Regions from separate parts of the Shinella sp. Sh6 genome, predicted to be linked through region 2. Evidence: riboswitches for the same ligand, from Rfam matches in the RefSeq annotation. Region 2 holds a riboswitch; the other holds the start of a gene.
The links. Region 2 has a riboswitch for S-adenosylmethionine ahead of metA (homoserine O-acetyltransferase MetA). Riboswitches for the same ligand answer to the same signal wherever they lie in the genome.

Region 1: another riboswitch for S-adenosylmethionine. It lies ahead of ACZ5TO_RS00540 (O-succinylhomoserine sulfhydrylase); the one in region 2 lies ahead of metA (homoserine O-acetyltransferase MetA).

What each region holds. Positions count from the first base shown of each region.
Region 1 is NZ_AP044005.1:109,098-116,531, reverse strand. It holds gene ACZ5TO_RS00565 (amino acid ABC transporter permease) at 1-174, opposite strand, end outside; gene ACZ5TO_RS00560 (transporter substrate-binding domain-containing protein) at 244-990, opposite strand; tRNA gene ACZ5TO_RS00555 (tRNA-Gly) at 1,212-1,285, opposite strand; gene ACZ5TO_RS00550 (LacI family DNA-binding transcriptional regulator) at 1,331-2,356, opposite strand; gene ACZ5TO_RS00545 (2'-deoxycytidine 5'-triphosphate deaminase) at 2,450-3,556, opposite strand; SAM riboswitch at 3,640-3,718, shown strand; gene ACZ5TO_RS00540 (O-succinylhomoserine sulfhydrylase) at 3,762-4,946, shown strand; gene apaG (Co2+/Mg2+ efflux protein ApaG) at 5,070-5,462, shown strand; gene ACZ5TO_RS00530 (Hsp33 family molecular chaperone) at 5,646-6,638, opposite strand; gene argF (ornithine carbamoyltransferase) at 6,834-7,434, opposite strand, start outside.
Region 2 is NZ_AP044005.1:3,393,938-3,401,371, reverse strand. It holds gene ACZ5TO_RS16315 (LysR family transcriptional regulator) at 1-407, shown strand, start outside; gene ACZ5TO_RS16310 (NAD(P)/FAD-dependent oxidoreductase) at 516-1,799, shown strand; gene ACZ5TO_RS16305 (thiamine diphosphokinase) at 1,870-2,526, shown strand; gene ACZ5TO_RS16300 (ABC-F family ATP-binding cassette domain-containing protein) at 2,530-4,356, shown strand; SAM riboswitch at 4,478-4,555, shown strand; gene metA (homoserine O-acetyltransferase MetA) at 4,614-5,537, shown strand; gene ACZ5TO_RS16290 (N-acetyltransferase family protein) at 5,543-5,995, shown strand; gene ACZ5TO_RS16285 (aldose epimerase family protein) at 6,087-7,103, shown strand; gene ACZ5TO_RS16280 (methyl-accepting chemotaxis protein) at 7,249-7,434, shown strand, end outside.

The DNA.
Region 1 (7,434 bases), 550 kb from region 2:
GGCGACGGCGAGCAGCAGGAAGCCCGGAACCAAGGCCCCCGAGCCCGGCTCGATGCCGAGGATGGCGCGCAGCGAGCGCTGGTAATCGCTCGAGGAGGCGAACAGGTAGACGATGAAGGGCAGCGCGGCGAGGATCACCAGGTTGCTGGGCCTCACGCTTCTGACGAACGACATTGCGGCGGCCTCCGGCTGCGCGATCGGGGAAGACGGCCGGGAGCGTCAGGCGCTCCCGGCGGGGGCATCCTACTTGAGGCCCCAGTACTTGGCGACGAGCTGGTCGAGCGTGCCGTCGTCCTTGATCGCCTTCAGGCCCTCGTTGAAGGCGGCGACATTCTCGTCACCCTTGCGGAAGACGAGGCCGATCGGGTCGGATTCGAGGTCCTTGATGGAGGCGACCAGCTCGCCGGCGAATTCGCGCTCGTAGGCGGCGGCGTTCGCGCCGTTGATCACGACGCCGTCGACGTCCTTGTTCTTGAGCGCGATGATGGCGGCGCTGAACGTGTCGTAGGCGACGACGTTCTCCTTGCCGACGACGCCTTCGGCGACCTGCGCGTCCGTCGTGTTGGCCTGGGCGGAGAGCTTGCGGCCTTCGGCCTTGAACGTGTCGAGCGTGATGCCCTGGTCCTCGGCGCGCGTCAGCACGGCCTGGCTGTTGACGATATAGGGATCGGAGAAATCCATCGCCTTCTTGCGCTCGTCGGTGATCGACACGCCCGAAGCCACGAGATCGAAGCTGCCCTGGTCGAGCGCGGCGAAGATGCCGTCCCAGCCGGTCGTCACGAACTCGGCCTGGCAGTTGATCTTGGCGCAGATCGCGTTCACCACGTCGACGTCGAAGCCGACGATCTGGCCGCTTGCCGGATCGACGCTCTCCATCGGCGGCGAGGTCGTGTCGGACCCGACCTTCAGGAGCTTGCCGCCGAGATCGGCGGCGTGGACACCACCGGCCGCGAAGACGGCCAGCGCAAGCGTTGCAACGAATTTCCTCATCTCTTCCTCCTCAACCGTCGGCGCCGCCCCTCCGGCGAACGCCCGACAAATCCTTGGGGCCGCGCAGGCGCCGCCCCATCCTCACGAAAACGGTAACAAGGAATAAAAACGTTTTCAAGAAAAAATATAAACGTTTTTATTTTGCATTGCACCACATAAGCGAAAGGGACGGCGTAGGCGGGCAGCACCGGAAGGAACAGCAAAAAAGGAAAGGCGGCGGCTGGAGCGGGTAGCGGGAATCGAACCCGCGCGTTCAGCTTGGGAAGCTGACAGGCTACCATTACATCATACCCGCAGGGCAGCGCCGAGGCCGCACTCATTCAACAGTTCGCGAGGCGTGTCAAGCGAGGCGGTCGTCGGAGCGTTCGATCAGCTTGGGCATGATCAGCGTCTGGAGCGCTTCGGGGGCCTCGCCCTCCATGCGGCGCAGGATGTAGCGGCCGAGCAGTTCGCTCGGCTCGTGGATCGGCAGGAAATAGGTGGTGATCGGCGGGGCGAAATACTGGCTGACGTTGAGGTCGTCGGTGGCGTTGATCACCGCGTCGCGGCCATGGACGAGGCCGCGGGCGTGGAAGCCGGAGAAGGCGCCGAGCGCGGAGGCTTCGTTGGCGCAGATATAGGCGGTCGGCGGGCTTGGCAGGGCGGACATGGAGAGGACGCACTCGCGCCCGAAGGCCGGCGTCAGGTGGCCGTGCGCGACGAGCGCCGGGTCGAAGGGAAGGCCGGCCGCCTCCAGAGCCGCGCGATAGGCATCGAGGCGGGTGAGCGCATAGCTGAGGTCCGCCATGGGATTGACGAGTGCGATGCGGCGATGGCCGCGCCCGGCAAGGCGGGCAACCGAATGGCGGATCATCTGCTCGTTGTCGGCATCGACATAGGCGTGCGGGGCGTTGCGGATCGTCGTTCCGTAGGTGACGAAGGGAAAATCCGCCTCCTGCATGATGCGCACGCGCGGATCGTCCGCCCTCGTGCCGGAAACGATGATGCCGTCGGCCTTCTTCAGGGAAACGATCTGGCGGATCGTCTCGAGGCTCTCCTCGAAGTTGCGCACGGCATAGAGCGAGACACGGTAGGGGCTCTCCTCCAGCGCCCAGGAGATGCCGCTGAGGAGCTGGGCATATTCCACGCCTTCCCATTCGTTCTGCCTCGGGCCGGGCGCGGTCATGATGGCGGCGACCTGATAGGTCTTGCCGGTGCGAAGCTGCACGCCGTGCATGTTGAGCTGGTAGCCGACGCGCTCGGCGGCGGCGACGACGATGGCGCGCGTTTCCGGCCGCACCTGCGGGCTGTCGTTCAGCGCCTTCGACACGGTGGCGATCGAAAGGCCCGTTTCCTGCGCGATGGTCTTGATCGTCGGTCTTGGCATTGAAAGCTCGTCCTTGCGCCGAAAGCGGCGCAGTTCCTCGTCCGCGCACAATAAAAACGTTTAACTTTAATGTAAAGCGCCGAGCGCCCGGCCTCAGCCGGCGCGGAAGTGCTTGGAGAGCTTGAGGCCCTGCGCCTGGTAGTTGGAACCGAGGCCGGAGCCGTAGAGGCCTTCGGGCGCGCCCAGCATATGCTCGTAGACGAGGCGGCCGACGATCTGGCCGTGCTCGAGGATGAAGGGCACTTCATGGCTGCGCACTTCCAGCACCGCGCGGCTGCCGGAGCCGCCGGCCGGCGCATGGCCGAAGCCGGGGTCGAAGAAGCCGGCGTAATGGACGCGGAACTCGCCGACGAGCGGATCGAAGGGCGTCATCTCGGCCGCATAGAGCGGCGGCACATGCACGGCCTCCCGCGAGACGAGGATGTAGAATTCATCCGGGTCGAGGATCAGTTCGTTGCGGCCGCGGCTGAACAGCGGCTCCCAGAAATCGAAGATATCGTGCTGGTTCTTGCGGTCGACGTCGACGACCGAGGTATGGTGCTTGCCGCGATAGCCGATGAGGCCATCCGGCCCGGTGCCCTTGAGGTCGATGGAGAGCGCGATGCCGCCGCCCGAAACGTTCGGCGTTTCGCTGGCGACGAGCGTGTCGGAGGCATGGAGCGCAACCAGTTCGCTTTCGCCCAGCAGCGCATTGCCCTTGCGGAAGCGGATCTGCGAGAGGCGCGAGCCGCGGCGCACGACGATGGGGAAGGTGCGCGGGGAGATTTCCAGATAGAGCGGGCCGCAATAGCCGGCCGGAATCTTGTCGAATTCCTGTGCGCGGTCGGTGATGACGCGGGTGAAGATATCGAGGCGGCCGGTGGAGCTCTTGGGGTTGGCCGAGGCGGCAAGCTCGGCGGGCAGGTCGAGGCTTTCCATCAGCGGCACGATATAGACGCAACCCGTCTCCAGCACCGCGCCCTCGGCAAGGTCGACGACGTGCAGCTTCAGCCGGTCGAGCTTGTCGGCGACGAGATGGGAGGGGCCCGGCAGGAAGCTGGCGCGCACGCGAAAAGCCTTCGCGCCGAGGCGCAGGTCGAGGCTTGCCGGCTGGATCTGGTCGGCATCGAGCGCGGCCTCGCTTTTCAGCCGGCCGGCCGTAAACAAGCCGCGAATGGCGTGATCCGCCAGAATGCCCGTGCTGCGCGCCGCAGAAGCCATGACCCTACCGTTTCCCGTATGAATGGCCCCGCACAAAACCAAATGCGGGCAATTGACGCAAGCGCGGGCGCGCAGTAAGAGCAAGGTTATCCCGTGGTGATTTGGCCGGCCGGCTTGCAGCCACGTAAAACAAATAGCTAAAAAGGCCGGGTATCGAACCGGCCTGCTTACGCGGCCGGTTTTTTTGTTTGAAGGCGACGATCACATGAGCAAGTCCTGGCGTCCGGCAACCCAACTCGTTCACGGCGGCACCACCCGCTCCCAGCACGGCGAAACCGCCGAGGCGATCTTCCTCACGCAGGGCTTCGTCTATGACAGCTCGGCGGCGGCCGAGGCCCGTTTCAAGGGCGAGACGGACGGCTTCATCTATGCCCGCTACGCCAGCCCGACCAACGACATGTTCGAAAAGCGCATGTGCCTTCTGGAAGGCGCCGAGGATGCGCGCGCCACCGCTTCCGGCATGGCCGCCGTCTCCGCGGCGATCCTCTGCCAGCTGAAGGCCGGCGACCACATCGTCGCCGCCCGCGCGCTCTTCGGCTCCTGCCGCTGGGTGGTCGAGACGCTGGCGCCGAAATACGGCATCGAATGCACGCTGGTGGACGGCCGCGACCTTGCCAACTGGGAAAAGGCGATCCGCAAGAACACCAAGGTCTTCTTCCTGGAAAGCCCGACCAACCCGACGCTGGAAGTGATCGACATCGCGGGCGTCGCCAGGCTCGCCAACCAGGTCGGCGCCAAGCTCGTCGTCGACAACGTCTTCGCGACCCCCCTCTTCCAGAAGCCGCTGGACCTCGGTGCCCATGTCGTCGTCTACTCGGCCACCAAGCATATCGACGGCCAGGGCCGGTGCCTCGGCGGCGTCGTCCTCTCCGACAAGGCGTGGATCGACGAGCACCTGCACGACTATTTCCGCCATACGGGCCCGGCCATGTCGCCCTTCAACGCCTGGACGCTGCTGAAGGGCATCGAGACGCTGCCGCTGCGCGTCAAGCAGCAGACGGAGAATGCGAGCCGCCTCGCCGACTTCCTCGCCGAGCAGAATGAGGTCGCCCAGGTGATCTATCCCGGCCGCAAGGACCATCCGCAGGCCGATATCATCGCCAAGCAGATGACCGGCGGCTCCACGCTCGTCTGCTTCGAGCTGAAGGGCGGCAAGGACGCGGCCTTCGCGCTGCAGGATGCGCTGGAGGTCGTGAAGATCTCCAACAACCTCGGCGACGCCAAGAGCCTCATCACCCACCCGGCCACCACGACGCACAAGAACCTGACGGACGAGGCGCGCGCCGAGCTCGGCCTTTCTTCCGGCACGCTGCGCTTTTCGGCCGGCATCGAGGACAGCGAGGACCTCATCGAGGACTTCGCCCGGGCGCTTTCGAAGATCAAGGCCTGAGCCGGCGCCATTAAGGTAAACGACAAGAAGGCATCGGCCGGGCGGCCGATGCCTTCTTTGCATATTCTTGACGGCGCCACATTCCTGTAGAATAGCGGAATATAATCAGTTCAAGGCTTGCCCATGTATCGTGCGCTGACCCGCGACATCGAAGTAACCGTAGAGCCCTACTACCTGGCCGATCAGTCCGACCCGGACGACAGCCGCTATGTCTGGGGATACCGGGTCGTCATCGCGAACCATTCGGACATCGCCGTGCGGCTGGTGACGCGCTACTGGAACATCACGGACCAGAACGGCCAGGTCGACGAGGTCAACGGGCCGGGCGTCATCGGCGAGCAGCCGGTGCTCCGCCCGGGCGATACCTACGAATATTCCTCCGGCTGCCCGCTCGAAACGCCCTCGGGCATCATGTTCGGGCGCTACCGGATGGAGGCGGAGAACGGCGAAGCCTTCGACGTCGCCATTCCCGCCTTCTCGCTGGATACGCCGGGGCAGGTGCGGGTTCTGAACTGAAACCGGGCAGGATTGCCCCTCATCCGGCCTGCCGGCCACCTTCTCCCCGCAAGCGGGGCGAAGGAACCGAGCCTTGCCGTTTTCCTCAAATCGCTATCGTGACTGAAGGGCAAAGCCTCGCATCCTCCCCTTCTCCCCGCCCGCGGGGAGAAGGTGGCGGCAGCCGGATGAGGGGTGCCCTTTTTACTGCGGCAGCACTTCCGCCGCCTCGAAGCGGTAGGTCGTCGAGCAGAATTCGCAGGTGATCGCGATCTCGCCCTTCTCGTCCGCCGTCTCCATGATCTCCTCGGGGCTGAGGCCGGAGAGGACGCCCTTCAGCTTTTCGCGCGAGCAGGAGCAGCGGTCGAAGACCTGCTGCGGCTGGTAGACGCGCACGCCCCGCTCGTGGAAGAGGCGGAACAGCAGCCGCTCCGTGCCGACATTCGGGTCCGTCAGTTCGTCCATGTCGATCGTCTCGACCATGGCTTTGGCTTCCGCCCAGTTGTCGTCGTCGGCGATCCTGTGGCCGGCCTCATCGCCGTCGCCGCCCGGAAGGTCGGCCTGGCGCATGCGCTCGGGAGACTGCGGCAGGAACTGCGCGACGATGCCGCCCGCCCGCCAGCGATGGCGCGCCTTGCCGGCCTCGTCGCGGTCGTAGAGCTCGGCGGCAGCGAGGCGCACCTTGGTCGGGATCTGCTCCGACTGGCGGAAATAGACGCCGGCGATCTCCTCCAGCGTATGGCCGTCGAGCGGCACGATGCCCTGGTAGCGCTGGGTGTGCGGGCCCTGGTCGATGGTGAAGGCGAGGACGCCGCTGCCGAGAAGCTCGTGCGGCTCGGCCCTGCCGGCGGCGACGGCGGCCTTCAGCGCCTCCTCGTCGAAGCGGGCATAGGCGCGCACATCCTCGGGCGCCGAGAAATCGGCGACCAGCAGGTCGACCGGGCCGTCGCCCTTGGTCTGCACGATCAGCTTGCCCTCGAACTTCAGCGAGGTGCCGAGGAGGACGGTGAGCGTGATGGCTTCCGCAAGCAGCCGCGCGACGGGCGCCGGGTAATCGTGCCGGCCGAGGATGCCGTCGAGCATGGGGCCGAGCTGCACGGCGCGCCCGCGCACGTCGAGGCCTTCCACCTGGAACGGCAGCACATGGTCGTCGCCGGCAAAGCCGGGCTCGCCGAGTTTCAGGGCATTTTCCGCCATCATCATTCTGCTCCTTGCACGCCGCGGCGGCGGCCGGCCCCGGGGCCGGCCGCGCACGACAGCGTCTAACCGTGATTTCGCGCTCCCGACGCCGATCATTTCATACCGGGCGGGCATGCGCCAGAGACGGCGCCTTCCGGCGCCTTGCGATGGCCCCTAGATCGGGTGCGGCTTTCAGCTTTTCAAGATGCCCCGTCAGACGGCGCCGAAGCACCAGGCGAGGATCGACTTCTGCGCGTGCAGGCGGTTTTCCGCCTCGTCGAAGACCACGGACTGCGGGCCGTCGATCACCTCGTCCGTCACCTCCTCGCCGCGATGGGCCGGCAGGCAATGCATGAAGAGCGCATCCTTGTCGGCGCGCGCCATGAGCTGCTTGTTGACCTGGTAGGGCTGGAAGATGTTGTGGCCGCGCGCGCGGTGCTCCTGGTTCATCGAGACCCAGGTGTCGGTGACGACGAGGTCGACGCCGTCGACCACCGCATCGGCATCGTGGCCGAGCAGGATGTTGCCGCCGTTGTCGCGCGCCCAGTTGAGGATCCTGTCGTCGGGCTCCGAGCCCATCGGCACGGCCATCTTCATCGTGTAGCCGAAGCGGGCGGAGCCCTCGACGAAGGAATGCAGCACGTTGTTGCCGTCGCCCGTCCAGGCGAAGGTCTTGCCCTTGGTGGAGCCGCGATGCTCCTCGAAGGTCATGATGTCGGCCATGATCTGGCAGGGATGCGTGAGGTCCGTCAGCGCGTTGATGACCGGCACGGTGGCGTGCTCGGCAAGCTCCAGCAGGCGCGAATGATCGGTC
Region 2 (7,434 bases):
ATCTGTGCAGCGAGGAGATCCTTCCGGCGGCGAGCCCCGAGCTCCTGAAAGCCTGGAACCCCTCCGAGCCGAAGGACCTGGAGGCGGCGCCGCTCCTTCATCTCGCCACGCGCCCCAAGCTCTGGGCGCAATGGTTCGAGCTGAACGGCGGCTCGGCGGACACGGCCTATCGCGGCCACCGCTTCGACCAGTTCTCCATGGTGATCGAATCGGCCGTCGCCGGCCTCGGCTTCGCGCTGCTGCCGAAATATCTCATCGAGCAGGAGCTTGCGAACGGGCGCCTTGCCGTCGTCTTCGACCGGCCGATGGAGACGGAGAACAGCTATTATCTCGTCGTGCCCGAGGGCAAGCTGGAGAACCCGCTGAGCCAGGCCTTCCGGGCATGGATCGCCAGGCAGGTCCCCTGACGCCTTCATGCGGCGGGGGCATGACCCGGTTCTGATTTTTTGCTTTAGTCGTGGTGCAGCTTCGCCGATGGTGCGAGGATAATCCTCCTTCCGAAAAGACAGACCACCATGCTCAACGACCCGCGCTCCCATGGCCTCTGGGAGATGACCGCTCCGGCTGCTCCTGAAACCGCATCCCTTTCCGGCACGGCGGAGGCGGATGTCGTCATCGTCGGCGGCGGCTTCACCGGCTTTTCCGCCGCGTTGCACCTTGCCGAGCGCGGCACGCGGGTGGTTCTTCTGGAAGGCGCGGAGATCGGCTACGGCGGCTCGGGCCGCAATGTCGGCCTCGTCAATGCAGGCATGTGGGTGATGCCCGACGAACTGCCGGGCGTCCTCGGCGATCTTTACGGCAGCCGGCTTCTCGAACTCCTCGGAAACGCGCCGCGCCTCGTCTTCGACCTCGTCGAAAAACATGCGATCGACTGCGAGATCAACCCGGCCGGCACGCTGCACTGTGCGGTCGGCCAATCCGGCCTCGACGAACTGAAGCAGCGCGCCGAGCAATGGGCCCGTCGCGGCGCGCCGGTCCGCCTGCTCGATGCCGCCGAGACGGCCGCGAAGGTGGGCACGGAGGCCTATGCAGGCTCGCTCCTCGACATGCGCGCCGGCACGATCCAGCCGCTCGCCTATGTGCGCGGCCTTGCCCGCGCGGCGATGGCGGCCGGGGCAGAAGCCTTCACCGGCAGCCCGGTGACGGGCGCCGAGCGGACCGGCAAGCGCTGGAGCGTGAAGACCCCGCACGGGTCCGTCACGGCGGACTGGGTGGTCGTCGCCACCAATGCCTATACCGTTTCGCCGTGGAACGAGGTGCGGGCCGAGCTCGTGCATCTTCCCTATTTCAACTTCGCCACCGTGCCGCTTTCCGCGGAGATGCAGGCCAAGATCCTGCCGGAACGGCAGGGCGCGTGGGATACGAAGGAGGTGCTCTCCTCCTTCCGCTTCGACAAGCGCGGCCGGCTGGTCTTCGGCAGCGTCGGGGCGCTGCGCGGTTCGGGCGCGGCCGTCCACAAGGCTTGGGCGCGGCGGGCGCTGAAGAAGCTCTTCCCCGCCATCGGCGACGTCGCCTTCGAGGCGGAATGGTACGGCAAGATCGGCATGACGACCGACAACCTGCCGCGTTTCCACCGCCTTGCCGAGAACGTCGTCGGCTTTTCCGGCTATAACGGCCGGGGCATCGCGCCCGGCACGGTCTTCGGCCGCACGCTCGCCGAGCTCGTTTCCGGCGCGATTACGGAAATGGACCTGCCGCTGCCGATCACCGATGCCGAAGCCCAGTCGTTCCGGACGCTGCGCGAGGGCTATTACGAGCTCGGGGCGCAGGTCGCCCATTTCGCGGGCGCGCGCCTCTAGGTTCCTGCCGTACGGTCGCCAAAATCTTTCCCTTTCCGCCCGACATGCGCTAAGGGCATCGGCCATGACCATGCCGGACCAGACCGAAAAATTCGTCGTCCTCCTCGGCGGCGCCCTCACGGCGACGCCGCGGCTTGCCGCGGACGTCGCCGGCGCCCGCCTCATCGCGGCGGACGGCGGCATGCGGCACGCCGCAAGCCTCGGCGTCACGCCGGACGTCTGGGTCGGCGATTTCGATTCCACGCCGCCCGCGCTTCTCGCCGCATGGCCGCATGTCGAGCGCCAGCCCTATCCGACCGCCAAGAACGAGACGGACGGGGCGATCGCCGTTTCCGCCGCGGCCGAACGCGGCGCGAAGAGCATTGTCCTTGCCGGCGCGCTCGGCGGCGAGCGCAGCGACCATGCGCTGATGCATCTCCTTCATGCCGTCTCGCTGGCGGAGGAGGGCTTTGCCATCAAGCTCACCTCCGGCGAGGAGGAGGCCTGGCCGCTCCTGCCCGGCACCCGCGAGATCGACCTGCCGAAGGACAGCCTCTTCTCCGTCCTCGGCCTTTCGCCGCTCGCCGGCCTCTTCCTTTCCAATGTGCGTTATCCGCTCACCGATTTCTCGTTGCCCTTCGGCTCCTCGCGCACCATCTCCAATGTTGCGGAAGGCCCGATCCGCCTTTCGCTCGCCTCCGGCCGCGCCGTCCTCATCGCGCGGCCCTATGACCTTTCAGGAGCCTGACCCTTGGCACCGCCCATCCTCAAACTCGACGATATCTTCCTCAGCTTCGGCGGCACGCCGCTGCTTGCCGGCGCGAGCCTGCAGGTGGAGCCCGGCGACCGCATCTCACTCGTCGGGCGCAACGGCTCGGGCAAGTCGACGCTGATGAAGATCGCCGCCGGCCTTGCAGAGGCGCAGTCCGGCGAGGTCTTCCGCCATCCGTCCGCGACGATCCGCTACCTGCACCAGGCGCCGGATTTCGAGGGCTACGACACGGTCGCGGCCTATGCGGAAGCGGGCCTCGGCCCCTCCGACGATCCCTACCGCGTCACCTATCTGCTCGAGCATCTCGGCCTTACCGGCGGCGAGGACCCGAAGTCGCTCTCGGGAGGCGAGGCGCGCCGGGCGGCGCTCGCCCGCGTCATGGCGCCGGAGCCGGACATCCTGCTTCTCGACGAGCCGACCAACCATCTCGACCTTCCGACCATCGAATGGCTGGAAGGCGAGCTGCAATCGACCCGCTCGGCCCTCGTCGTCATCTCGCACGACCGCCGCTTCCTCGAAAAGGTCTCCAACGCCACCGTCTGGCTCGACCGCGGCCAGTCGCGCCGGCTCAACCGGGGCTTCGGTCATTTCGAGGCCTGGCGCGACGAGGTGCTGGAGGCCGAAGAGCTGGAGCAGCACAAGCTCGGCAAGGCCATCGAGCGCGAGGAGCACTGGCTGCGCTACGGCGTGACGGCCCGTCGCAAGCGCAACATGCGCCGCCTCGGCGCACTGCACGACCTGCGCGCCCGCTACCGCGGCCACAAGGGGCCGCAGGGCAGCGTGCAGGCGAGCGCCTCCGATGCGCAGGAATCCGGCAAGCTGGTGATCGAGGCGGAGAAGATCACGAAGGCCTATGGCGCGCGCACCATCGTCGCACCCTTCTCGATCCGCGTGCACCGGGGCGACTGCATCGGCCTCGTCGGCCCGAACGGCGCGGGCAAGACGACGCTCCTGAAGATGCTGACCGGCCAGCTTGCGCCCGACAGCGGCACGGTGAAGCTCGGCACGAACCTGGAGATCGCCACGCTCGACCAGCGCCGCGAGGACCTGAACCTCGACGACACGCTCGCGCACTATCTCACCGACGGGCGCGGCGAGACGCTGCTGGTGAACGGCGAGCAGCGCCATGTGACGGGCTACATGAAGGAATTCCTCTTCCAGCCCGAGCAGGCCCGCACGCCGATCCGCAACCTTTCCGGCGGCGAGCGCGCCCGGCTGATGCTGGCGCGCATCCTCTCGCGGCCGACGAACCTTCTCATCCTCGACGAGCCGACCAACGACCTCGACATCGAGACGCTGGATCTCCTCCAGGAGATCGTCGCGGGCTTTGCCGGCACGGTGCTGCTGGTCAGCCACGACCGCGACTTCCTCGACCGCACCGTCACCTCGACCATCGCGCCCGCCGACCCGGAAAATCCGGACGGCCGCTGGATCGAATATGCCGGCGGCTATTCCGACATGATGGCCCAGCGCCGCGGCGCCATCGAGGAGAAGCGCAGGGCGGAGAAGGCCGAGAAGGCGAAGGCCTCCGATGCCGCGCCCGCCGCGGCCCCGGCGGACAAGGCGAAGGCAAAGCTCTCCTACAAGCAGAAATTCGCCCTGGAAAACCTGCCGAAGGAGATGGAGAAGGTGGAAAAGGACATCGCCGCCCGCGAGGCGAAGATGGCCGACCCGACCCTCTTCACCAAGGACCCCGCCGCCTTCAACAAGCTCGCCGCGGACCTGGAAAAGCTGCGCTCCTCACTGACGAAGATGGAAGAGGAATGGCTGGAGCTGGAAATGCTGCGGGAGGAGCTGGAGGGCTGAACGACGTTGCCGTCATCCGGTACGTTCTATCGTCATGCTCGGGCTTGACCATCGCCCGCCCGGATGCCGCCCGCGTCCGGGCCTTGCCGCGCCGATTGATTCGCGTTTGAAGTAGCGCTATCAAGGAGACCGTGGTGATTTGGCCGGCCGGCTTGCAGCCACGTTAAACAAGTCGCTAAAGGGCCGCGCGAGGAAAACCTTCCGTGGACCGGCTGTGACATCGTTGCGGCCGGTTTTTGTTTTCGATCGAGTGAAAGATGCCCATCAAGATTCCCGATACGCTTCCCGCCTTCGAAACCCTCGTGAACGAGGGCGTCAGGGTGATGACCGAAACGGTGGCGATCCGGCAGGATATCCGCCCGCTGCAGATCGGGCTGCTCAACCTCATGCCGAACAAGATCAAGACGGAAGTGCAGATGGCGCGCCTCGTCGGCGCCTCGCCCCTGCAGGTGGAACTGTCGCTGGTGCGCGTCGGCGGCCACCGCGCCAAGAACACCTCGGAAGAACACCTGCTTTCCTTCTACGATACGTGGGAGGAGGTGAAGCACCGCAAGTTCGACGGCTTCATCATCACCGGCGCGCCGGTGGAGACCCTCGACTACGAGGACGTCACCTACTGGGACGAGATGAAGCAGATCCTCGACTGGACAGAGACCAACGTGCATTCCACGCTGAATGTCTGCTGGGGCGCAATGGCGGCGATCTACCACTTCCACGGCGTGCCCAAGCGCACGCTGGACGAGAAGGCCTTCGGCGTCTACCGCCACCACAACCGCAAGCCCTCCTCGGTCTATCTCAACGGCTTCTCCGACGATTTCGAGGTGCCCGTCTCGCGCTGGACGGAGATCCGCACCGAGGACATCCGCAAGGTGCCGGCGCTCGAGATCCTGCTCGATTCGGACGAGACGGGCGTGTGCCTGGTCGAGGAGAAGGCGGGCAACCGGCTCTACATCTTCAACCATGTGGAATACGATTCCACCTCGCTCGCCGACGAATATTTCCGCGACGTCTCGGCCGGCGTGCCGATCAAGCTGCCGAAGAACTATTTCCCGCACAACGACCCGTCGCTGACGCCGCAGAACCGCTGGCGCGGCCATGCGCACCTGCTCTTCGGCAACTGGATCAACGAGATCTACCAGACGACGCCCTACGACCTTCAGAAAATCGGAACGGGAGCCTGATATTCATGAGCCGCGTCGTCATCCGCCCGCTGCACACGCATGACGAAGGCGAATGGCGGCGCTTGTGGACCGCCTATCTCGCCTTCTATGAGACGGTGCTGCCGGAAGAGGTCTATGCCAGCACCTTCGCCCGGCTGACGGGCGAGAGCGCGCAGGGCGAGTATCGCGGCCTTCTCGCCACGCTCGACGGCCGGCCCGTCGGCCTTGCGCATTACCTCTTCCACCGTTCCTGCTGGACGCTCGGCAATATCTGCTACCTGCAGGACCTCTTTGCCGATCCTGACGTGCGCGGCACCGGCATCGGCCGCGCGCTCATCGAGGGCGTCTACGCCAAGGCCGCGGAGGCCGGTGCGCCGGAGGTCTACTGGATGACGCAGGAGTTCAACGCTACCGCGCGAAAACTCTACGACCGCATCGCCGAAAAGACGCCCTTCATCGTCTACCAGAAGAATTTCTGAGGCGGATTCTAAAAAGTATGACTTTTCCGATTGCGGACCGGAGAAAATTGCAGCAGGTTGCCGCGCGGATGACCGGACGGGGGAGACAGGCGTGAGTGCAGGAAATGAGATCTTCGGGCGCCTTGCCTCCGGCGAGGCGGTCGAGCGCATCACGATCGCGGGCGGCGGCCTCACGGCCCATGTGCTGACCTGGGGCGCGGTCATCCAGGACCTTCGCCTCGAAGGCCACGATGCGCCCCTCGTGCTCGGTTTCGAGGATCTTGCCTCCTATCTCGAACACTCCCCCTATTTCGGTGCGACGCCGGGGCGCTGCGCCAACCGCATCGCCGGCGGGCGTTTCTCCATCGACGGCACGGCCTATCGGCTCGAATGCAACGAACGCGGCGTCACGCACCTGCACGGCGGCAGCGACGGCACGGGGCGGCAGAACTGGCGCATTGCGGCGCAGGGACCGGATTTCGTTACCCTGACGGTCACCGATCCCGCGGGCCGCGCCGGCTATCCCGGCAATTGCGCCATTGCCTGCACCTATCGCCTTTCCGGCGGCGGCACGCTTTCCGTCGCCTATGCGGCGAACACGGATGCGCCGACGCCGGCCAATCTCTGCCAGCACAGCTATTTCATCCTCGACGGCGGCGCCGATGCGTTCGGCCACGAGATCCGCCTTGCGGCCGAGCATTACCTGCCCGTCGACGAGAACCTCATCCCGACCGGCGAGGTCCGCCCCGTCGCCGCCACGCCCTTCGACCTTCGCGACTGGACGCCGCTCCGCCGCCAGACGGAGGAGGGCGGCATTGCCTTCGACCACAATTTCTGCCTTTCCGCCACGCGGCAGGAAAAGCGCCCTGTCGCCGAAGTGCGCAGCCCGCTTTCCGGCGTGTCGCTGTCGGTCTCGACCACCGAGCCCGGCGTGCAGCTCTATACCGGCGCCTATGTGGATTCTCCCGTTCCCGGTCTCGGCGGCCGGCACTACGGGCCTTTCGCCGGCTTCTGCCTTGAAACGCAGGTCTGGCCGGATGCCGTCAACCACGGCAATTTCCCCGATGCGGTGCTGCGCCCCGGCAAGACGTTGCGGCAGGAAACGGACTACGTGTTCCGCAAGGCCTGAGCCTTCCGGCACGGGTTTGCTGCAAGGCAACAAAATCGAAACCTTTCTGACGGAAAACCCGAGGCAAGGACCCGGAATGATGCCGGGTTGTGCGGGATTGAACGCGCCAGGACAGCGCCGGTCTCCCTGACAGGATCTGTCTCCCATGAAACTCTCGGATCTCTCCATTTCCCGGAAAGTCGGGCTTCTCGTTCTGCTGATGGGCATTGCCGCCGGCACCATCGCCGCCGTCGGCAGCCGGGGCCTTACCTCGCTCGGTTCGGCGCTGGAGGATACCGGCGCGCGCGAGGAGGTCGCCCGCGAGGCCATGGACCTGCGCATCGACGTCATC